3 regions of the Micromonospora sp. IBHARD003 genome follow, and region 1 is predicted to be linked to each of the others. Evidence: riboswitches for the same ligand, from Rfam matches in the RefSeq annotation. Region 1 holds a riboswitch; each other region holds the start of a gene.
The links. A riboswitch is a leader RNA that binds a small molecule or an ion and turns the genes downstream of it on or off. The one in region 1 is predicted to bind cobalamin.

Region 1 (7,731 bases):
CACGGGCGGTACCCACAAGTGCGATGGCACGAACGGCGGAGCCAACCCTTCCAAGGTGCCCACTCCGACGGCCGCTCTTGACGATGCCGCGCGCAAGAGACACTTCACGTGGGACGGCACCTGGTACGACTCGTTCGACGACTTCTCCGTCGACACCATCAAGAAGGTGAGTGGCGGCGGTTCCGCCTACTGGAGCATCTCCGTCAACGGCACGCCGACACCGGTCGGCGGATGCCAGTTCACGCTGAAGGCCGGCGACCAGGTGGCGTTCACCTGGACCGCCTTCTGACCCTTCGCCACACATGTGCGGCGCCGGGGGCCCGCGGTGGGAAGTACACCGCGAGCACCCGGGCCTCCCCCGGTCAGCTGCCGTACTTCAAGGCGATGGTGTCGCCCACGCTGATCACCTTGTTACGGGCGGCCGATGCGAACGCGGAGCCATCGACGCTGACCTTCCACGTCGACTCGCCGCTGTTGGCCTTGCCGTTCACGGCCGTGATGGTGTCCGTACCGGAGGACGGCGTCACGCTCGTGACGCATCCGGAGGGGGCCGAGCCCGCGATGGCGGCGGTGAGCACGTCGCCCAGGGTGGTGGTGGTACCGGTCGGGGTGAAGGACACCGCGCAGACCTTCAGGTTGCCCGTGCCGTCGTCGACCGTGAGCGCCAGCTTGGCCGCGGTCCCGGCGGTGAAGCCGCCCTGCGCGACCCACTTGCTCTCGCCCGCGCTCACCGGAGTCGGCGGCGCGGAGGTGAAACCGCCGCCCGCGACCGCGCGCAGGCCGTCGACCGAGGCATAGGCGTTGGGCACGGTGTCGCCCGGCAGGTACTTGAAGCCGCCGCCCGGCTTGAACTGCTGCCCGATGAGGAAGTCCAGCGGAGTCTTGCCTGCGGCGGTGAGGAAGTCACCGGTCTGGGGGTTGATTCCGCAGGCGTTCAGCCCGGATACCGCCCATCCATTGGAGTTGGTGTTCACACCGAACATGGCATTGAAGGCGCCCGATCCGACGACGAGCTTGCTCTTGAGGAACGCCTTCGCCTGGACGATGTCGGGGTCGGTCGCAGGGACGCCCGACACGCACAGCGCGGCCATGGAAGCACCGGTCATGTCGATGTCGCCGGCCGCGGCGAGCTGCGAGGGATTGCCTTCGGCCTTGCTGAAGTTCCAGCCGCCGTCGTTGTGTTGGTTGGCGCGGATCCGGGTGACCACCTTGTCCAGCAGGGCCTGCGGCACCCGCTGGTCGCCTGCCTGGGTCTTCGCTCCGCCGAGGGCGAGGGCCGCGAAGACGGTGCCGTTGTAGTACGCCGAGGGTCCGAAGTAGCCGGCTTCGGCTGTCTGCCAGTAACCGTAGATGTCGGCGATCAGATTCCGGTGTGCGGCGACGCGGGCGGGGTCGATGCCCGCGGCGTAGGCGTTGACCGTGGCACGCTCGTAGTCCGTGACGACGGGCGAGCCCGACGGCCAGCCCGCTGCCGACAGCTTCGATCTGTAGACCTTGCGCGCGTTCTTCGTGGCGTCGCCGCCTGGGGTGACGTCCGCCGCGGCGGTGCCGGCCGCGGCGAAGGCCGTGTACGCCCACTCACTCAGTCCCGTGTAGGAACCGTCTGCGGCCTGCAGGGTCTTGAGGTACGCGATGCCGTTCGTCTTGGAGGTGGTGATCTGCGCGGGTGTGGCGGTGGCGGATGCCGGTGAGACCGTGAGGACGAGTGCCCCGATCGTCAGGGGGGCTGTCAGCGAGGTGCGGCGGATCATGCGGGTTCGGCCCATGGCCTGCTCCTGAGAGTAGGGGGACGCCGGCCCGCGCCTCGGTCTCGCCGGAAGGACGCACGGCGGAGGAGTGGTGGCCGCCGTCCGAACGCGTGGTAACAGCTTCCTGTGGTGTTCGCCGCCTGGGCATTCGGGCTCGGTACCGGCTCCTCGCCGATACCACACCGCTGCGCGTCAGCCCCGGATTCTCACCAGGTTCCCCCATGTGGCAGCACATGACGCTACCCGAGAGCTCAACAGACTGCCAGTGCCGCGTACTTGACCCGGGGTGGGCGTGGCCAGACTGGTTCACGAGACCTTGACGATGCGCCCACAAGCGTGTTGCAATCCGGCTGATACACACTCAGTACCAGGGGAAGCCGGTCGAACTCCGGCGCTGACCCGCAACCGTAGGCACGCCATCCGCGTGTGAGCCGGAATGCCTGGGCTGGGCAGCACTTCAGCGACAAGCGCCGTCGCGGTCTACGGCGTGGTTCGACCAGCCCCGACGGTGTTCCCCGTGCGGGGCCTCCAGCCACGCGCAGGTCCGCCCGGCCGACACGAGGGGCCCGCGGTGAGGACTGGAAGAGCAGCAGAGCGCAGGGCGAAGAGCGCGAGAGCGATCTCCTTGATGTCGGCTCTCGTGCTGACCCTCCTGGCAGGCGTGTCCTTCGTCATGGGGTCGACGCCCGCGGTCGCCGACCCGATCCAGGGCTGTACGGCCACCAAGGGTGCGATCATCGCCGTCGACTTCGGACCGTTCGGCGGCAAGCTCGAACGCGGCTGCGACACCACTCCCACGACGGGGTACGACCTGCTCCACGAAGGCGGCTTCACCACCACGGGCACCGAGCACGACGGCCCCGGGTTCATCTGCCGGATCGGCTACGGCCCGTTCGACTCGGGCAAGCAGTACCCCACCCCGGACAAGGAGGACTGCCGGCTCACCCCTCAGGCCACGGCGTACTGGTCCTACTGGATCGCCTCGCCCGGCCAGAACAGCTGGACCTACAGCCCGCTCGGTGCCATGAGCCGTATGCCGAAGGCCGGTGACGTCGACGCCTGGGTGTTCGGCGGCACCGAGGTCGACGGCAGCACCGGCCGGCCCGCCTTCTCGCCGGACGACGTACGCGCAGCCGGTGGCGGCACCCCGGACCCCGGCGGCCCGACTGTGCCCAGCGCCGACATCGACCTTCCCGCCGCCGCGCGCTGGATCACCGGCAGACTCACCGACGGCGAACGGGTCGTCGACGAGGGCGCGGACACCCCCAACTACGTCCTCACCACCGAAGCGGCCTACGCGCTCGCCGCGGCCAACGGCAAGAGCGCGGCACTGGACAAGGTGACGGCGTTCCTCGCCGGGCAGAGTGGCGCCTACGCCTACCCCAACGGAGCGGACCAGGCTCCGGACCCGGCGGCCGCCGCCCGGCTCGCCCTGCTCGCCGTGATCACCGAAGGCGACCCACGCGCGTTCGGCGGCCACGACCTTCTGGCCGACATCACGGCGCACGTGTGCGACTCGGGTCCGGAGAGCGGCCCCAAGCCCGGCTGCACCGCGAAGGGCGACTTCCTGAACGCCGGTTACGGCGACGGCCAGGCGCTCGCCGTGCTGGCTCTGCTGCGCGGCGGCGTTCAGCCGCCGGTCGAGACCGTGACCCGGCTGACGCAGCTCCAGTGCGAGGACGGCGGTTTCACCAGCATCCTGATCCGGCCAGGTGAGAACTGCGACAGCGAACCGGCGTCCACCGGTCTGGTCACCCTCGTCCTTCACAAGGCCGGCGGACACACCGACGCCGTGGCCGGTGCCCGCGACTTCCTGCGGAAGGCGCAGCTCGGCAACGGCTCCTACCCCGGCTACACCGGTTCCACCACCGGCAGCGTTCCAGCCACCGCCCTCGCCGCCCAGGCCCTGCGCGCCCTCGGTGAAACCTCCCGCTCGGACGCGGCCGTCGCGTGGCTCGCCGGCCGGCAGATCAAGGACGGCGGATTCGGCTTCGACGAAGGCGCCACGGACTCCTTCCTCTACGCCACCACCCCCGCCGTGCTCGCCGGCTCCGGCACCGACTTGGTGACGCTGACCGTCAAGAAGCCCGAGCCACCGAAGCCCTCCCCGGATCCGTCCACCCCTCCCCCGGCCTCCCCACCCGGAGACGGGCCCGACCTCAAGAAGGGTGTGAAGTACCTGACGGCCCCCGCCCGGCTCAAGCAGGGCCGCTGGTACGAGAACGCCCCGGGCAGCGCGTTCGCCGACTACGGCCTGACGATCGACGCTGCCTACGCCCTCGCGGCCACCGGCCATGACAACGCGGCGCTCCGCAACATCGTGGACTTCCTCGACAAGGGCGGCAAAGACGGCACGGGCCGCGGTGTGCACGCCTGGACCGGTGCGGGAACCGCGCACGCAGACAGCGGTTCGATCGGCAAGACCGCGCTGCTCGCCGAGGCCGTCGGACGAGACCCCCGGAACTTCGGCGGGCAGGACCTCATCGCGGCACTCACCAGGGCCGTGTGCCGGGCCCCGGGCAAGCCGGGTGACCGCTCATGCGCGGCGAAAGGCAACTACCGCTACGCGGACTCCGTCTTCGACCAGGTCCTGGGAGTGATGGCACAGGTGCGGGCCGGCGAGAAGGACGCCGCCCAGGAGCCCATCGCCTACCTCATGAGCCTCCAGCAGCCGTCCGGAGCATGGCCGAGCCTGATCCCCTCGGCCAAGGACTCCGACGTCGACTCCACCGCGATGGCCGCCATGGCCCTTGAACTGGTCGGAGGGGACGAGGCGGACGAGGCCGTCGACAAGGCACTCACCTGGATCGCGGGGAAGCAGCTCAAGGACGGTGGCTTCCCGGGAGCCTCCGGCAACTCGGTGAACTCAGCGGCACTCGCGGTCCAGGGGCTGTTCCTCGACGCGAAGACGTACCAGGCCCAGATCGCGAAGGCCCGGAAGTTCCTGGCCTCCCAGCAGAACACGGACGGCGGCTTCAACGTCACCAAGGGCGGGCAGCCGGGGTCGGATGTGCGTGCCTCCGCCCAGGCGGTGGGCGGCGCCACGGGCATCTCGTTCGCCCGCCTCGAACGGAGCCTCGCCGGAACCGCCCCGCAGCCGGTTCCCGCCCCCTCGGGCTCCGTCCCCGCCATCGTCACCCCTGGTGACTCCACCGGCGGGGCCGCCGGCACGGACGGCGCCCCCGGTTCCGGTGGCGGCGGCGCCCTGGCGTCGACCGGTGTACAGGTGGGGGCACTCACCGCGGCAGCCGTCGTACTGGCCCTCGCCGGGTGGCGTCTCGTCGCGGCGGCCAGGAGCCGTCGCACGGCCGGAGGTGGAAGGTGACGCGGCGGGCGATACGCAGCGCGGCGCGGGCGGCCACAGCTCTGGGACTGGCGGCGGCATCCGCGTACGGAACACCGGGGCTCGCCGTCGCCGCATCCCAGCCCATCGGCAGGTGCACCACGTCATCGGGGGTGGTGCTGGCGGTGGACTTCAGCCACTGGGGCGGCCCGGTCTACCGCTCCTGCGGAACGACCCCGACCACCGGCTACGAACTGCTCAACCAGGGCGGGTGGCGCACCACCGGCACCGGGCACGACGGCCCGGCATTCATCTGCCGCATCGGCTACAGCGGCCACCAAGGCGGCAAGCAGTATCCGACCGCCCAGCAGGACGACTGCGTCCTCACCCCGCCCGCCTCCGCGTACTGGTCGTACTGGCACGCCGACGCGGGGGAGAACGACTGGAAGTACAGTCAGCTGGGCGCGATGAGCTACAAACCCAAGCCCGGCAGCGTCGATCTGTGGATCTTCGGCGGGACGAATGTCGAGGGCACCAGCGGGCGTCCCAAGGTCACCCCCGACCAGCTCCGCGCGCACAACACCCGCCCGACCGGGAGCAGTTCCGGCACCAAGCCGGGTGGGAACGGTTCCGGGAACCGCCCGGAGACCCCCGCCGACCGGCCACCTGCCACCCCGCCGCGTACCACCCCTCAGGCGACGGCCTCCGCGAGCGCGTCGCCGAGCCCGTCAGCCTCGGCGTCTGCCTCCACCTCCGCCGCACCCTCCGCTTCACCGGCATCACCATCCGCCGTCGCTGCTCCGGGCGGCGGCCCGAAGGTCGTGGACGCGGGGCCCGCCGCGGACACGGAACACAACACCGGCTCGGTGCTGCCAGTCGTCGGCACCACCGCCCTGGTGCTGCTGATCCTGGGGGCGGCGGGCCTCGCCGCGAAACGCCGCCGTCGCGGTGCGGAGTAGCCGGGTGCCCCGTACCACCACGGACGCGCGGCCCCAGGCTGCGGAACCCGCCATTCCCGACCCGCGAGGGCGGCGCCTGCCCCGCTCGCTGCACCCGCTGGCCTGGTGGATATGGGCCCTCGCCCTCGCGACCGCCGTCAGCCGCACCAACAACCCGTTGCTGCTGTTCCTCGTCCTCGCCGTACTCGGCTACGTCATCACCATGCGCCGCACCGAGGCGCCCTGGGCACGCGGCTTCAAGTACTACCTCTACCTCGCCCTCACCGTCGTCGCGATCCGCGTCGTCTTCCGCGCGGTCTTCGCCACCGGCATCACCCCGAACGACCACTTCCTCTTCTCACTCCCCCGCATACCCACCCCCGACTGGTACGCCGGCATACAGATCGGCGGACCCATCTCCCTGGAAGCACTGCTCTCGGCCGCCACGGACGGACTTCGGCTCGCCTGCATGCTGTGCTGCATCGGCGCTGCCAACACCCTCGCCAACCCCAAACGCGCCCTGCGGGTCCTACCCGGCGCCTTGTACGAACTCGGCGTCGCGGTCACGGTGTCGCTCAGCGTCGCGCCCCAACTGGTGCAGAGCGTGCAGCGCGTACATCGGGCGCGACGGCTGCGCGCAGGGCGCACCAAGGGTCTGCGTGCCCTGCGCGGGATCGTCGTCCCCGTGCTCGAAGACGCGCTGGAACGGTCGCTGCGGCTGGCAGCGGCCATGGACTCCCGGGGCTACGGTCGAGCCGGATCGGCCACCCCGCGGTCCCGCCGGCTCACCGGAGCCCTCATGCTGTCGGGCATGTGCGGGCTGTGTGCCGGGGCGTACGGTCTGCTCGACGCGACCGCGCCCCGGTTCCTGGGATTCCCCGCACTGCTGGCCGGTTCCGCCCTGTGCGTGGCCGGACTCCGTCTCGGAGGGCGGCGGGTCACCCGGACCTCGTACCGGCCGGACCCCTGGCTCTTCGCCGAGTGGGCCGTGGCCGGATGCGGACTCCTGTCCGCGGTCGTCCTGTTCGGCGGAACCGGCTTCAACGCGGCGGAACTCAATCCCTCGATCTATCCGCTGAGCTGGCCGACCCTGCCCCTGGTACCGGCAGCCGCGATCCTGCTGGCCGGCAGCGCCGGGTTCCTGGCGCCACCACCGACACCTCACGCCCTGTCCGCACTGCCCACCCAGGAACCAAAGTGATCACCTTCGACCAGGTCAGCGTGGTCTATGACGGGGCCGACGCACCCGTACTGCGCAACGTGGACCTGACCATCGAGGAAGGCGAACTCGCCCTCGTCGTCGGTCACACAGGCGTCGGCAAATCGACCCTGCTGGGAGCGGTGAACGGCCTCGTACCGCACTTCACCGGCGGAACGCTCTACGGACGGGTGACCGTCGACGGCCGCGACACCGCGGACCATCCGCCCCGCGAACTCGCGGACGTGGTCGGAGTGGTGGGCCAGGACCCGCTGGACGGGTTCGTCACCGACACGGTGGAGGAGGAACTCGCCTACGCCATGGAGCAGTTGGCCGTGCCCCCGGCCGTGATGCGCAAACGCGTCGAGGAGACCCTCGACCTGCTCGGGCTCGCCGATCTGCGCCATCGAGCCCTGCACGAACTGTCCGGCGGACAGCAGCAGCGCGTCGCCATCGGCTCGGTCCTGACCGCCCACCCCCGCGTCCTCGTCCTCGACGAACCCACGTCCGCCCTGGACCCCACCGCCGCCGAGGAAGTCCTGGCCGCGGTCACCAGACTCGTAC
Region 2 (7,731 bases), 2.4 Mb from region 1:
GTGGACGTCGCACGGGCGGCGGGCCGTACGCACCTCGCGGGCTGTACGGGCTCGACGTCCGAGAAGACCGTCGTCTCGCTCTACGACCTGCCCGAGGACGCCCTGCTCGACATGGGCGACTTCGCGGGCGCCGTGCTCAAGTACGTCCGCCGGCACCCGGTCGAGCGGCTCACCGTCTGCGGCGGCTTCGCCAAGCTGTCGAAGCTGGCCGCAGGACATCTGGATCTGCACTCGGCCCGCTCGCAGGTCGACAAGGGCTTCCTGGCGGAGCTGGCACGTGCGGGTGGTGCGGACGAGGACCTCGCGGCCCGGGTGGCGTCCGCCAACACCGGCCTCGCCGCACTCCAGTTGTGCGCGGCGCGTGGTGTACCGCTGGGCGACCTGGTGGCCGCGACCGCCCGCGACCAGGCCCTCGGGGTCCTCCGCGGTGCCCCGGTCACGGTCGACGTGGTGTGCATCGACCGCGCGGGGACGGTGGTGGGGCGCTCCTCACCCAAGGGCCCGCGGGACGACTGACCGGCTCGGCGGCAGAGCGCCTTGTCGCCGCGGTCGCCTCGTCCGCGCTCCCTCGCTCGCGGCGCCGGCCGTCCCGCTCGTCCGATCAGCCCTGCGACTCGCTGATGTTGACCATCCAGGGGATGCCGAAACGGTCCGTGCACATACCGAACACATCGCCCCACATCTGCTTCTCCAGGGGCACGGACACCGAGCCGCCCGTCGACAGCTTCTCCCAGTAGCCCCGCAGTTCGGCGTCGTCTTCGCCGCTGAGGCTGACCGAGAAGTTGCTGCCCGGCGTGTGCGGCATTCCGGGCGGGGCGTCGGCGCCCATCAGGGTGAAGCCGCTCGGGGTCTCCAGCATGCCGTGCATGATCTTGTCGGCCTCCGGTGCGCCGGCCTGGCCGCCGGACTCGCCGAAGGTGTGCAGGGCCAGCGTGCCGCCGAAGACCTCCTTGTAGAACTCCATCGCCTGCCGGGCGTCGCCGCCGAAGCTGATGTACGGGTTGAGGCGCGAGACCATGAGAACCAACCTCCACAAGCGGAGTACCAGTCGGATGTCCGCAGACTAACCGCGGCGGTGCGTTGTGGGGGCGTTCCGGGTTGGCGCGCGGGGTGTCCGTCCTCAATCGGCGGACGGCCTTGGGGTGTGCGGTACCGGGTTGGTAACCGGTGTGTCCGTCCTCAATCTCCCCCAGACTCCGTCCGGGGGGACCCCCCAGACGGGCTTGGGGTGCGGGGCTTGCCCGGGGCGTTGTCGGTGAGGTTGGGGGCCTCTGCGGGGCTCGTATGCGACGACGGAATGATTTACGTCGCGCAACCCCGAACCAAGAAGGCACCGCTGTCGTAGCGCGACACCATGGGGGTCCCCCCGGACGAAGTCTGGGGGAGCTTTGGTGTCTCTGCACACGACCCCTCCGAGTCCCCCTGTCCCGGGCACGGCAGGGCGCCGGGGCGGAGCCGTGCCGATCGGCTCGGGCCGCACTCAACGCCCCCGAGGGCGACCGGCCCCCGTCTGCGAGTGAGGGGCCGTGGAGGGGTCGTGTCCGGGACACTAGAGCGTGATTTGTGTTGCGCCCCGACGCAGGCGGTGACTACGCGGCATGGGTAGGGGGCGCGACGTAAATCATGCCGTCCAGGACGCGAGCCCCGGAACGGCACCAACCCCACCGACGCAGCCCCGGACACGCCCACACCCCTGAGCCCGTCCGGCGTTTGAGGACGGACACCCCGGGCGCCCAACCCGGAAAGCGGCCACACCCCAGCCCGTCCGGCGATTGAGGACGGACACACCGGCCCCGCCCACCGCAGAGGGCACAGCGCACCCCGCGCCTCACCCCTCCGGGTACGTGCGCGGCGTCCAGGCGATCCGCTCGCCCGAGCCCCGTACCACCGTCCGCGTCTGCGACGACCCCACCAGCAGCAGCGTCCTCATGTCGACCACCGCCGGGTCCAGTTCGGCGAGCCGGACGATCGTCACGCTCTCCTCCGGGCCGCCGACGTCGCGCGCGACGACGACCGGGGTGTCGGGAGCGCGGTGTTCCAGCAGCAGTTCGCGGGCCTTGGCCACCTGCCAGACGCGGCTGCGGGAGCCGGGGTTGTAGAGGGCGAGGACGAGGTCCGCGGCCGCGGCGGCCGACAGGCGTTCCGCGATGACCTCCCAGGGCTTCAGCCGGTCGGAGAGGGAGATGGTCGCGTAGTCGTGGCCGAGCGGCGCGCCCGCGCGGGCCGCCGCCGCGTTCGCCGCGGTCACACCGGGCAGTACCCGCACGGGCACACCGGCGTACGCCTCCTGGGAAGCGACCTCCAGCACGGCCGTGGCCATCGCGAAGACGCCGGGATCGCCGCCCGACACCACCGCCACCCGGCGCCCGCGCCGCGCGAGGTCCAGAGCGAACTCGGCGCGCTCGGACTCCACCTTGTTGTCGGAGCCGTGCCGGCGCTGCCCGGGGCGTACCGGTACCCGCTCCAGATAGGTCGTGTAGCCCACCAGGTCGTCGGCGGACGCGAGCGCTCCCCTGGTCTCCGGGGTCAGCCACAGCGGTCCGGCGGGGCCGGTGCCCACGACCACGACCTCGCCCTGCGGCCGTGTCTGCGGCCGCACCTCGTCGATACGGCTCGGCAGCACCGCGACCGAGAAGTACGGCACCGATTCCGGGTCCACGTCGGCCAGTCGCTCCGTGCGCTCGCCCTCCATCGTGGCGCGCTCGACGTAGCGTGCGTCGTCGAGCCGTCCCGCCCGCCGCAGCGCGCGGCGCACCGCCGGGAACGTACGCCCCAGCTTCATCACCACCGCCGAGTCGGTCCCGGCGAGACGGGCCGTCAGCTCCTCCTCGGGCAGGGTGCCCGGGATGATCGTCAGGACTTCCTCCGCCTCGCACAACGGCTCCCCGAGCCGTGCCGCCGCCGCGCTCACCGAGGTGACGCCGGGGATGACCTCGGTCGGGTAGCGGTGCGCCAGTCGCTTGTGCATGTGCTGGTACGAGCCGTAGAAGAGCGGGTCGCCCTCCGCGAGGACGGCGACGGTGCGGCCGGCGTCCAGATGTTCCGCGAGCCGCTCCGCGGCCTCTTCGTAGAAGTCGTCGAGCGCGCCCCGGTAGCCGCCGGGGTGGTCGGTGGTCTCGGTGGTGACCGGGTACATCAGGCGCTCTTCGATGTGGTCGGAGCGCAGGTGCTTCGCCACGATCGAGCGGGCGATGGAACGCCCGTGCCGGGCGCAGTGGTACGCCACGACGTCCGCCTCCGCGATGACCTCGACGGCCCGGAGGGTCATCAGGGACGGATCGCCCGGCCCGAGTCCGACTCCGTACAGACGGCCGGTCCGCTGGGTGCTCACTCTGCCTCACTCGCCATCGCGTTGATCGCGGCCGCGGCCATGGCGCTGCCGCCGCGCCGCCCGCGTACCACCAGGTGTTCCAGGCCCGAGGGGTGCGCGGCGAGCGCGTCCTTGGACTCGGCGGCGCCTATGAAGCCGACCGGGACGCCGATGACGGCGGCCGGGCGGGGTGCGCCCTCTTCGATCATCTCGAGGAGCCGGAAGAGCGCGGTCGGCGCGTTGCCGACGGCGACGACAGCCCCGTCGAGACGGTCGCGCCACAGCTCGAGCGCCGCGGCGCTGCGGGTCGTGCCGAGTTCGGCGGCGAGGGCGGGCACCTTCGGTTCGGAGAGCGTGCAGATCACGTCGTTGCCGGCGGGCAGCCGCTTGCGGGTGACACCGCTGGCCACCATCTGCGCGTCGCACAGGATCGGCGCACCGGCGCGCAGGGCCTCACGGGCGCGGGCCACCACCCCGGGCGTGTACGCGAGATCGCGGACCAGGTCGACCATGCCGCAGGCGTGGATCATCCGCACCGCGACCTGGCTGACGTCGGCGGGAAGCGCGGCGAGGTCGGCCTCGGCGCGGATGGTGGCAAAGGACTGGCGGTAGATCTCCGCCCCGTCCTTCTCGTAGTCGAACACGGTCTTCTCGCTCATCTCGTTGTACGGGTACGGGTTGTGGCGACGGTGCGGGCGAGCTCGGCCGGGGACGGTACGGGGACGCCGGCGCCGCCCACGCTCACCCGGTATGTGCCGTCCGTGGTGGCCACGACGTCCACGTAGTCCCCCTGGGGCCGGCCGCAGCGCCGCTCGCAGCCGGACCAGTACACGGGAAGCCCGCGGCCGGGTGCGGGTCTGGCGGCGGAGCGTGCGTCGGCGCGTACGTCGGCGAGCGACTTGGCGCAGCCGGGCCGCCCGGTGCAGGCGCCGACCCCGTACCAGGGGGAGTCGGCGCGGGTGACGAACCCCGCGGCGGCCAGCCGCGCCAGCAGGGCCGCGGCTGCCTCGCGGTCGTCGAAGCCGGGTACGACGATCCCGCGCCAGGGGGTCAGCCGCACCTCGTCCACGGGCAGCGGCAGCAGCGTCCGCAGCTGTGCGGTGGTGAGCCGCCCGAGGGGCGCGGCGACCGACACCGCCGTGCCGCGGGGCCCTTCGGCCAGTCCGGGCTCCGGCCGGACGTGCCCGGTGGGACTCGTGAGTGTGGTGGGGCTATCGGTGCCGACGGGGCCGGGAGCCGGACGCGCTGCCGTGTGCGGCGGGCCGGCCGGCGTGTCCGCCCGCACCCCTGCCCGTGCCAGATGTCTGCCCACGGGCACGTCCTGCCCAGACGGCAGTTCCCGTACGCGCCACGCCCCGGTCCCCGCGGCGTGGGCCGCCTCGAGGAAGGCTCCGGCGGCTGCGAGGGCCGCGCGCGGGGCGTCCTCGGAGGACACACGGAAGGCGCTCCGGCCGATGCGGACGACCGCCGTCCCGCCGGGCTCTGCGAGCAACGTCACATCCGCGCCGAGCTTCGCCACGTCCCCGCGCCCGTCGTCCAGGGCGAACAGGAAGCGGCCGGACAGATCCGCCGCCCAGTCCGCCGCGCACAGCAGCGCGTCCAGCTCCCGGGCCCACAACTGCACGTCCGTGTGCCCCAGTCCGTCCAGCCCGGCCAGCGGTGAGGCCACCACGTTCCGCACCCGCTCATGGGTGTCGGAGGGCAACAGGCCGGCCCGGTGCAGCAGCGCGGCGAGCGGGCCCCCGCAGGCGTCCCCGAGGCCGCGCAGCTCCACATTGCCCCGGGAGGTGATGCTGAGCGATCCGTCCCCCAACTCCTCGGCCGCAGTGGCCAGCGCGGAGAGTTGACGCTCCGTCAAAAGACCGCCGGGGAGCCGGAGTCGGGCCAGCCGCCCGTCCTCCGCGCCATGCAGCCGCAGCGCTCCCGGACAGGCGTCGCCCCGGTCCCGTATGCGAGATTCGCCCGGGTCTGCGGGGCTTGTGGGTGTGGGCGGCATGGCGGCGAGCATACCCACGTCCTTCCAGGTGGCCGCCCTGCAGTCGGGGAACAACCTCTACTATGCAGACGGCATGGGGTCCCAGGACCCCGGGGAGGAAGCCCGGTGGAAATCCGGCGCGGTCCCGCCACTGTGAGCCAGGCCCGAAAAGGCCCGGCGAGTCAGGAACTCCCGCCGACCACGACCACCCGGGGCGCGGAAACCCCGAGGAAGGCCTGCGCACGCGATGACGCACGCGACGATCCTGCTGCTGTCGACCTCCGACACCGACCTGCTCAGCGCCCGCGCCGCCGCGGGTCCGGTCGAGTACCGCTACGCGAACCCCTCCCGGCTTCCCGTCCAGGACGTCCCCGGTCTGCTGGAGGGCACCGACCTCGTCGTCGTACGCCTCCTCGGCGGCCTGCGCGCCTGGCAGGAGGGCCTGGACGTGCTCCTCGCCGCGGACCAGACCCGCCCGGTCGTGGTCCTGACCGGCGAACAGGCCCCCGACGCCCAGCTGATGGAGGCCTCCACCGTCCCCATCGGCATCGCTGCCGAGGCCCACGCCTACCTCGCACACGGCGGCCCGGAGAACCTCGAGCAGCTCGCGCGCTTCCTGTCGGACACGGTCCTGCTCACCGGCCACGGTTTCGAGCCCCCGGCCGCGGCACCCACCTGGGGCCCGCTCGACCGCACCCCGCGGGGTACGGACGGCCCGGCGATCGCCGTGCTCTACTACCGCGCCCACCACATGAGCGGCAACACCGCCTTCGTCGGCGCGCTCTGCGACGCCATCGAGGACGCGGGCGGCCGGGCCCTGCCCCTCTATGTGGCCTCGCTGCGCGCCCCCGAGCCCGAGCTCCTCGACCGACTGCGCGGCGCGGACGCCATCGTCACCACCGTCCTCGCCGCCGGCGGCACCAAGCCGGCCGAGGCCCAGGCGGGCGGGGACGAGGAAGCGTGGGATGCCGGCGCGCTCGCCTCGCTCGACGTGCCCGTGCTGCAGGCGCTCTGCCTGACCGGTTCGCGCAGCACCTGGGAGGAGAACGACGAGGGCCTCTCCCCGCTGGACGCCGCCAGCCAGGTCGCCGTCCCCGAGTTCGACGGACGCCTCATCACCGTCCCGTTCTCCTTCAAGGAGATCGACGAGGACGGCCTCCCCGCCTATGTCGCCGATCCCGAGCGGGCCGCCCGCGTCGCCGGCATCGCCGTCCGCCACGCCCGGCTGCGCCACATCCCCAACGCCGACAAGCGCCTCGCGCTCGTGCTGTCCGCGTACCCGACCAAGCACTCCCGCATCGGCAACGCGGTGGGTCTCGACACCCCGGCCTCCGCCGTCGCCCTGCTGCGCCGACTCGCCGCCGAGGGCTACGACTTCGGCACCGAGGAGATCCCGGGCACGGTCTCCGGCGACGGCGACGAGCTGATCCGGGCGCTCATCGAGGCCGGTGGCCACGACCAGGACTGGCTCACCGAGGAACAGCTCGCCCGCAATCCGGTCCGTATCCCCGCCGCCGACTACAAGCGCTGGTACGCGACCCTGCCCGCCGAACTGCGCGAGCAGGTCGAACGGCACTGGGGCCCGGCACCCGGTGAGATGTTCCTGGACCGCTCCCGCAATCCCGAGGGCGACATCGTGCTCGCCGCCCTGCGCCGCGGGAACCTGCTGATCGTCATCCAGCCGCCGCGCGGCTTCGGCGAGAACCCCATCGCGATCTACCACGACCCCGATCTGCCGCCGTCGCACCACTATCTGGCCGCCTACCGCTGGATCGCGGCCCGGCAGGACGACGGTGGCTTCGGCGCCGACGCGATGATCCACCTCGGCAAGCACGGCAATCTGGAGTGGCTGCCCGGCAAGAACGCGGGCCTGTCCGCGGCCTGCGCCCCCGACGCCGCGCTCGGCGACCTGCCGCTGGTCTACCCGTTCCTGGTCAACGACCCGGGCGAGGGCACCCAGGCCAAGCGCCGGGTCCACGCCACCCTCATCGACCACCTCGTCCCGCCGATGGCCCGCGCCGACTCCTACGGCGACATCGCGCGCCTGGAGCAGCTGCTCGACGAGTACGCGCAGATCTCCTCGATGGACCCGGCGAAGCTCCCGGCCATCCGCGCCCAGATCTGGACCCTGATCCAGGCCGCCAGGCTCGACCACGACCTCGGTATGGACGAGCGGCCCGAGGACGACGGCTTCGACGACTTCCTGCTCCACGTCGACGGCTGGCTGTGCGAGGTCAAGGACGCCCAGATCCGCGACGGTCTGCATGTGCTGGGCGGTGCGCCCACCGGAGCCGAGCGGGTCAACCTGGTCCTGTCGATCCTGCGCGCCCGTCAGATCTGGGGCGGTACGACCGCGCTGCCCGGACTGCGCGAGGCACTCGGCCTGGACGAGTCCGCCGCGACGCGCACCACTGCCGACGAGGCCGAGGCCCGGGCCCGCGCCCTG
Region 3 (7,731 bases), 5.0 Mb from region 1:
CGTGCGGTCGTACGCCTGGTCGAGCGTGGCGCCATGGGTGACGGTTCCGTGGTTCCGGAGCAGACACCCCGTGCGGTTCCGGAGGGCGTCGAGGACATGGTCCGCGAGTTCCTGGCTGCCGTAGGGCGCGTACGGGGCGACACGGACGGGTCCGCCGAGGGCCGCCGCCATGTAGTGGATCAACGGCAGCTCGGTCACCAGCGTCGATACGGCGGTGGCATGCACCGCGTGGGTGTGCACGATGGCGGCCGCGTCCGTTCCGCGGTAGATCGCGAGGTGCATCGGCAGTTCGCTGGTGGGGGCCAGGTCGCCCAGCAGCCGGCTCCCGTCGAGATCCACGCCGAGGACGTCGTGGGGCCCGAGGCGTTCGTAGGGGACGCCGGTGGGTGTGACCAGGACGAGATCGCCCTCGTCGGTGGCGAGCCGTACGGAGACGTTGCCCGAGGTCCCGACCACGAGTCCGTCCGCCACGGTCCTGCGGGCGGTGGCCACGAGGTCCGCCCAGGCCTCCGCGATCGCGTTCTGCCGACGTGCGTTCCGCTGCTGCCCGCTCATGGGGATGATCATCTCAGCAGCCGGGCCCGAAGCACGACACCCGGCTCTTCCCCTCCCCAAGCGGAATGACCATACTCGTGTGGAGTCACTCCTGAGCCGCGTCGAGTTCACCTTCCGTTCACTCAGGTTGCTTACGTTCAACCAGCCACTGACATCCAATAGAAGCCTGGGTACATGGAAAACATCACGCTTCTCCTCGGGATCGTGATCATTACCGCTCTCGTGTTCGATTTCACGAACGGTTTCCACGACACAGCCAACGCGATGGCGACGACCATCTCGACCGGCGCACTCAGACCGAAGACGGCGGTGGCCATGTCCGCCGCGCTGAATCTCGTCGGCGCCTTCCTGTCCATCGAGGTCGCCAAGACGATCTCCGGCGGACTCATCAAGGAAGAGGGCATCCGCACCGAAGTGATCTTCGCGGCGCTCGTCGGCGCCATTCTGTGGAACCTCGTCACCTGGCTGCTCGGCCTGCCGTCCAGTTCGTCGCACGCCCTCTTCGGCGGTCTCATCGGCGCTGCCGTGATGTCCGCCGGGTTCTCGGCCGTGAACGGCGGGACGATCGTCACCAAGGTCCTGATCCCGGCCGTCGCCGCGCCGGTCGTCGCCGGACTGGCCGCGTTCCTCGCCACGAGGCTGACGTACAGGATCGGCAACGGGGCGGACGGCAAGGCCACGGCCGCCACATCGAAGGGGTACCGGGCGGGCCAGATCGCCTCCGCCGGTCTCGTCTCCCTCGCGCACGGCACGAACGACGCGCAGAAGACCATGGGCGTCATCACCCTGGCCCTGGTCACCGGCGGTGTCCTCGTCCCCGGCTCGAACCCCCCGATGTGGGTCATCGTCTCGGCCGGTCTGGCGATCGCCCTGGGCACCTACCTCGGTGGCTGGCGCATCATCCGCACCATGGGCAAGGGGCTGACCGACCTCCGGCCGCAGCAGGGCTTCGCCGCCCAGACCAGCGCCGCGACGGTCATCCTGGCCTCGTCCAACCTGGGCTTCTCGCTCTCCACCACCCAGTCCTGCTCCGGCGCGGTGATGGGTGCGGGTCTCGGCCGCAAGGGCGGTGTGGTCCGCTGGTCCACCGCCACCCGGATGTTCGTCGCCTGGGGTCTCACCCTGCCGGCCGCCGGTCTGGTGGGCGCCGCCGCCGAGTTCCTGACCAGCCAGGGCGCCTGGGGCACCGGCGCCGTCGCCGTCCTGCTCGTCTCGGGCTCGGCTGCGATCTGGGGTCTGTCGCGGCGCAAGCCGGTCGACCACACGAACGTGACCGACGACGAGATCGGTGAGGGCCCGGGTGTGGTCACCACCGCGATCGCGGCCGTGACCCCGCCGCCCACCGCGGCCGCGGAGCTGAAGGCCACCATCCCCGCTCCCGCGGGTGAGAACGCTCCCGCACCCACCGCCACGGTCTGACGGTCCAACGCTTTCACGGTCTAAGGAAGAAACGAATCAGCATGAAGATCGACTGGGCAGCTCTGGGCTCCGTCTTCGGCGTGAGCCTCGTCGTGACCGTCGCCCTGGTGGGCCTGTTCACCCTGGGCATCGCGGGTCTCTCCAAGCAGGAGGCCGCGGCCGCTCAGGGAGGTTCGGCCGGACTGGCCCGTACCGGCGCCTACGCGTGCTTCGCCCTGTGCGCGGCGGCCGTGGCGTACGGGATCTATCTGATCGTCGCCTGACGGTCCGCGGATACGACGGCGGGAGCCGGACACCCCTTCGGGAGTGTCCGGCTCCCGCTCTGCGTTCGCCGCTCCCGCGCCGGGTGTGGGACTGCGCACACTGTCCCGTCGCAGGTCAGAGGCGAGTTGACGGGTGTTCGCGGCCCATGGTGGACTTCCGGGGCCACTTACGGCGGCAGAAGAGGAAGCCGGTGCGAATCCGGCGCGGTCCCGCCACTGTCACGGGTGCACCCTTCACCGGGGCGCCCGGAGCCAGGAACTCTCTCCCGCCGGTCACGTCGAGCCAGGGCGCGGACCCTGAGTGAGGACGAACATGCCTGCCGAGCCGCGGGTGGTGGGGGGACTGCTCCCTGCCCTCACGTTCGCGTACGGGGCCACCGCCGGGCTCGCCGGTGACCTGGTACTCGGCGACCCCCGCCGAGGACATCCGGTCGCCGCGTTCGGCCGCGCCGCCGGCGCCGTCGAGCGACGACTCTGGCGCGACCACCGCGGTTGGGGCGCCCTGCACACCGTGGTGTGCGCCGGGGGCGCGATCGCCGCCGGGGCGCTGGCCGCCGCTTCCGTACGCCGTTCCCGAACCGCATCCCTCGCCCTGACCGCCGCGGCCACCTGGGCCGTCGTCGGCGGCACCACGCTCGGCCGGGAAGCCCGGGCGATCGGCGGGGCACTCTCGGCCGGCGATATCGAGGCCGCCCGGGAGCGGCTGCCCCATCTGTGCGGCCGCGATCCACAGGCGCTGGACGGCCCCGGAATCGCGCGCGCCGTCGTCGAGTCGGTCGCCGAGAACACCTCGGACGCGGTGGTCGGCGCGCTGGTGTGGGGTGCCGTCGCCGGAGTCCCCGGCCTGGTGGGCTTCCGTGCCGTGAACACCCTGGACGCCATGGTGGGCCACAAATCCGTCCGCTACCGGCGCTACGGCTGGGCGTCGGCCCGGCTCGACGACCTCGCGGGCTGGCCCGGCGCCCGGCTCACCGCGGGCCTCGCGGTGCTGGTCGGCGGCGATCCCCGTGGGGCGGCCCGGGCCTGGCGTACGGACGCCGCGAAGCACCCGAGCCCCAACGCGGGCCCGGTGGAGGCATCGTTCGCGGGGGCCCTCGGGGTACGTCTCGGGGGAACGCTCTCGTACGGCGGGCGCGTCGAGCACCGGCCCGTCCTCAACGGGACGGGCCGCGCCGTCGCGGTGGGGGATGTCGAGCGTGCGGTGCGGCTGTCGCGCCGCGTGGGCGTGCTGGCGCTCGCGGTCTGCGCGGGCGCACGGATCGCCGTCGGGGCGATGAGGGGGAGGCGGAAGTGAACGGCGGAGGACTGCTGGTCGCCGGTACCACGTCGGACGCGGGCAAGAGCGTCGTCACGGCGGGGATCTGCCGGTGGCTGGTGCGCCAGGGTGTGAAGGTCGCCCCCTTCAAGGGGCAGAACATGTCGCTCAACTCCTTCGTCACCCGCGAGGGCGCCGAGATCGGCCGGGCGCAGGCCATGCAGGCGCAGGCGGCGCGGGTGGAGCCTTCGGCGCTCATGAACCCGGTGCTGCTCAAACCGGGCAGCGACCGCTCGAGCCAGGTCGTGCTGATGGGCAAGCCGGTGGGCGAGCTGAGCGCGCGCGGCTACCACGGAGGCAGACAGCAGGCGCTGTTCGAGCCGGTCGTGGAGTGCCTGGAGAAGCTGCGGAGCACCTACGACGCCGTCATCTGCGAGGGCGCGGGCAGCCCCGCCGAGATCAATCTGCGCCGCACCGACATCGTGAACATGGGCATCGCGCGGGCCGCGCGCCTTCCCGTCGTGGTGGTCGGGGACATCGACCGGGGCGGGGTCTTCGCCCAGTTCTTCGGCACGACCGCGCTGCTGGCCCCGGAGGACCAGGAACTGGTCGCGGGCTATCTGGTCAACAAGTTCCGCGGCGATGTGACGCTGCTGGAGCCGGGTCTGGAGATGCTGTACGGGCTGACCGGGCGGCGGACGTTCGGGGTGCTGCCGTACGCGCACGGACTCGGCATCGACGAGGAGGACGGACTGCGGGTCTCGCTGCGGGGCACCGTGCGCGAGTCCGTCGTCGCCCCGCCGGTGGGCGAGGACGTGCTGCGGGTCGCGGTCTGCGCCGTGCCGCTGATGTCCAACTTCACCGATGTGGACGCGCTGGCCGCCGAACCGGGCGTGGTGGTGCGCTTCGTGGACCGCCCCGAGGAACTGACCGACGCCGACCTGGTGGTGCTGCCCGGCACCCGCGGCACGGTGAAGGCGCTCGACTGGCTGCGCGAGCGCGGGCTCGCGGACGCGATCGCCCGGCGGGCCGCCGACGGCAGGCCGGTACTGGGCATCTGTGGCGGTTTCCAGGCTCTGGGCGACCGCATCGAGGACGACGTGGAGTCACGCGCGGGCAAGGTCGGGGGCCTCGGGCTGCTGCCCGTGCGGGTGCGGTTCGCGCGCGAGAAGACCCTGGCCCGGCCGGTGGGCGAGGCGCTCGGCGAGCGGGTCGAGGGCTATGAGATCCACCATGGCGTCGCCGAAGTACTGGGTGGAGAGCCCTTTCTGGACGGCTGCCGGGTCGGGGCCGTCTGGGGCACCCACTGGCACGGCTCGCTGGAGAGCGACGGCTTCCGGCGGGCCTTCCTCCGGGAGGTGGCCGCGGCTGCCGGGCGCCGGTTCGTCCCGGCGCCGGACACCCGCTTCGGTCTGCTGCGCGAGGAGCAACTCGACCGTCTCGGCGATCTGATCGAGGAGCACGCCGACACCGCGGCCCTGCTCGAGCTGATCGAGCGCGGCGCGCCCGCGGGTCTGCCCTTCGTCCCTCCGGGTGCCCCATGAGGCGGGGATTCCCGGCCCTGTCCGGGCGAAGGCGAACGAACGCATCCATGTGCCGACCAGGTCCTGTCCGGGCGATCTTCGAGGACCGGAGAAGATCGCCCGGACAGGACCCGGGCGCGAACCGTAAGGAACGGGAGGACCGGAACGTATGAGTGGTGCTGTGCACTACCCCTTCACCGCGATCGTCGGCATGGACGATCTGCGGCTGGGACTGCTGCTGAACGCGGTTTCGCCCGCGGTCGGAGGCGTCCTCGTACGCGGCGAGAAGGGCACCGCCAAGTCGACCGCCGTGCGCGCCCTCGCGGCACTGATGCCGGATGTGGAGGTCGTCGCCGGCTGCCGCTTCTCCTGCGCTCCCGGCGCCCCGGATCCGGGGTGCCCGGACGGGCCCCACGAGGAGGCGCCCGGCACGGCCCGCCCCACCCGGATGGTGGAACTGCCCGTCGGCGCCTCGGAGGACCGGCTGGTGGGGGCGCTCGACATCGAGCGCGCCCTCGCCGAAGGCGTCAAGGCCTTCGAGCCGGGTCTGCTCGCGGACGCGCACCGGGGCGTGCTCTACGTCGACGAGGTCAATCTCCTCCACGACCATCTGGTGGACCTGCTGCTGGACGCGGCAGCGATGGGCGCCTCGTACGTGGAGCGCGAAGGCGTCTCCGTACGGCACGCCGCCCGCTTCCTCCTCGTCGGGACGATGAACCCCGAAGAGGGCGAGCTGCGGCCGCAGTTGCTCGACCGCTTCGGGCTGACGGTGGAGGTGGCCGCGTCGCGGGAGCCGGAGCAGCGGGTGGAGGTGGTGCGGCGCAGACTGGCGTACGACGACGATCCGGCCGGTTTCGCCGCACGGTGGGCGGGCGAGGAGGCGGCGCTGCGCGAGCGCATCGTGGCCGCGCGGACCCTGCTGCCGTCCGTCGTGCTCGGTGACGCGGCGCTGCGTAAGATCGCTGCGACCTGCGCGGCGTTCGAGGTGGACGGCATGCGCGCCGACATCGTCATGGCGCGGACCGCGACGGCTCTGGCGGCCTGGGCGGGGCGTACGGACGTACGGGAGGAAGACGTACGGCAGGCTGCCCTGCTGGCACTCCCCCACCGGCGCAGGCGCAATCCCTTCGACGCTCCGGGGCTCGACGAGGACAAGCTGGACGAGACGCTGGAGCAGTTCGGCGGGGACGACGAGCCGGAGCCCGACCCGGATCCGGACGGCGGTCCCGGTGGCGGTATTCCGCCGCAGGGTCAGGGGCCCGAGGCTCCGCAGCCCGCGGACGACTCCGAGGCGCCCGAACCGTCCGCCGCGCCGCCCGTCCCGGGTGCCGGCGGCGGCGAGCAGCCTGCCGTGGCGGCGGCCGAGCCGTTCCGTACGAAGATGCTGAGCGTGCCCGGGCTCGGTGACGGCGCGGCCGGCCGGCGCTCCCGCGCCCGTACCGAGCACGGCCGGACCACCGGGGCCCGGCGGCCCCGGGGCACGCTGACCAAACTCCATCTGGCGGCCACCGTACAGGCCGCGGCCCCGCATCAGCGGGCGCGCGGGCGCACCGGCGCGGGCCTCGTCGTACGGCGTGACGATCTGCGGCAGGCCGCCCGAGAGGGCCGCGAGGGCAACCTCGTGCTGTTCGTCGTGGACGCGTCCGGGTCGATGGCAGCCCGCCGGAGGATGAGCGCGGTCAAGGGCGCGGTGCTGTCCCTGCTGCTCGACGCGTACCAACGGCGGGACAAGGTGGGCCTGGTGACCTTCCGCGGCCGGGCCGCGGAGCTGGCGCTGCCGCCGACGTCCTCGGTCGACGCGGCCGCGGCACGCCTGGAGCAGTTGCCGACGGGCGGGCGTACGCCGCTCGCAGCAGGCCTGCTCAAGGCGCACGACGTGCTGCGGGTCGAGCGGTTGCGCGACCCTTCGCGCCGCCCGCTGCTGGTCGTGGTCACGGACGGCCGAGCCACCGGCGCGCGCGGTGAGGACGCGGTCGGGCTGGCCTCGCGGGCCGCTCGGCTGCATGCCGCCGAGGGCACGGCGGGTGTGGTGGTGGACTGTGAGACGGGTCCGGTGCGGCTGGGTCTCGCCGGCCGGCTGGCGGGTGAACTCGGCGGCACCGCCGTCACTCTGGACGAGCTGCGGGCGGACAGCATCGCCGGACTGGTCAGGGACGTACGGGCGGGGACGGGAACCCCGGGAAGCAACAGGAGGGCAGCGTAATGCCGCAGGGACAGCCGAGTGTCGTGCCGGACGACGGTCTCACCACCCGTCAGCGCCGCAACCGCCCACTGGTGATGGTGCACACGGGCGTCGGCAAGGGGAAGTCGACCGCGGCCTTCGGGATGGCGCTGCGGGCCTGGAACCAGGGCTGGCCCGTCGGGGTGTTCCAGTTCGTCAAGTCGGCGAAGTGGAAGGTCGGCGAGGAGAACGCGCTCAAGGCGCTCGGCGCGACCGGCGAGGGCGGCACCGTCGAGTGGCACAAGATGGGTGAGGGCTGGTCCTGGATCCAGCGCCCGCCGGGCGAGGGCGAGCCGTCCCACGAGGACAAGGCGCGTGAGGGCTGGGAGCAGGTCAAGCGTGACCTCGCAGCGGAGAAGTACACGTTCTACGTCCTCGACGAGTTCGCGTATCTGCTGCACTGGGGCTGGATCGACACGGCCGAGGTGATCGAGGTGCTGAAGGAGCGGCCCGGCACCCAGCATGTGGTGATCACCGGCCGCAACGCCCCGCAGG

Region 2: another riboswitch for cobalamin. It lies ahead of cobN (cobaltochelatase subunit CobN); the one in region 1 lies ahead of ACTWOL_RS30005 (hypothetical protein).
Region 3: another riboswitch for cobalamin. It lies ahead of ACTWOL_RS08205 (cobalamin biosynthesis protein); the one in region 1 lies ahead of ACTWOL_RS30005 (hypothetical protein).

The regions. Positions count from the first base shown of each region.
Region 1 is NZ_JBWBBX010000001.1:6,843,382-6,851,112, reverse strand. Features, by position in the region: gene ACTWOL_RS30010 (DUF4430 domain-containing protein) at 1-289, shown strand, start outside; gene ACTWOL_RS30005 (hypothetical protein) at 363-1,766, opposite strand; cobalamin riboswitch at 1,877-2,007, opposite strand; gene ACTWOL_RS30000 (prenyltransferase/squalene oxidase repeat-containing protein) at 2,377-5,073, shown strand; gene ACTWOL_RS29995 (hypothetical protein) at 5,070-5,990, shown strand; gene ACTWOL_RS29990 (energy-coupling factor transporter transmembrane component T) at 5,995-7,170, shown strand; gene ACTWOL_RS29985 (ABC transporter ATP-binding protein) at 7,167-7,731, shown strand, end outside.
Region 2 is NZ_JBWBBX010000001.1:4,450,356-4,458,086, forward strand. Features, by position in the region: gene ACTWOL_RS19840 (cobalt-precorrin-5B (C(1))-methyltransferase) at 1-516, shown strand, start outside; gene ACTWOL_RS19845 (VOC family protein) at 602-1,018, opposite strand; gene ACTWOL_RS19850 (precorrin-2 C(20)-methyltransferase) at 1,829-3,331, opposite strand; gene ACTWOL_RS19855 (precorrin-8X methylmutase) at 3,328-3,969, opposite strand; gene ACTWOL_RS19860 (precorrin-3B synthase) at 3,966-5,306, opposite strand; cobalamin riboswitch at 5,363-5,495, shown strand; gene cobN (cobaltochelatase subunit CobN) at 5,533-7,731, shown strand, end outside.
Region 3 is NZ_JBWBBX010000001.1:1,849,967-1,857,697, forward strand. Features, by position in the region: gene ACTWOL_RS08190 (class II aldolase/adducin family protein) at 1-555, opposite strand, end outside; gene ACTWOL_RS08195 (inorganic phosphate transporter) at 730-1,974, shown strand; gene ACTWOL_RS08200 (hypothetical protein) at 2,016-2,237, shown strand; cobalamin riboswitch at 2,371-2,519, shown strand; gene ACTWOL_RS08205 (cobalamin biosynthesis protein) at 2,551-3,531, shown strand; gene ACTWOL_RS08210 (cobyric acid synthase) at 3,528-5,036, shown strand; gene ACTWOL_RS08215 (putative cobaltochelatase) at 5,185-7,218, shown strand; gene cobO (cob(I)yrinic acid a,c-diamide adenosyltransferase) at 7,218-7,731, shown strand, end outside.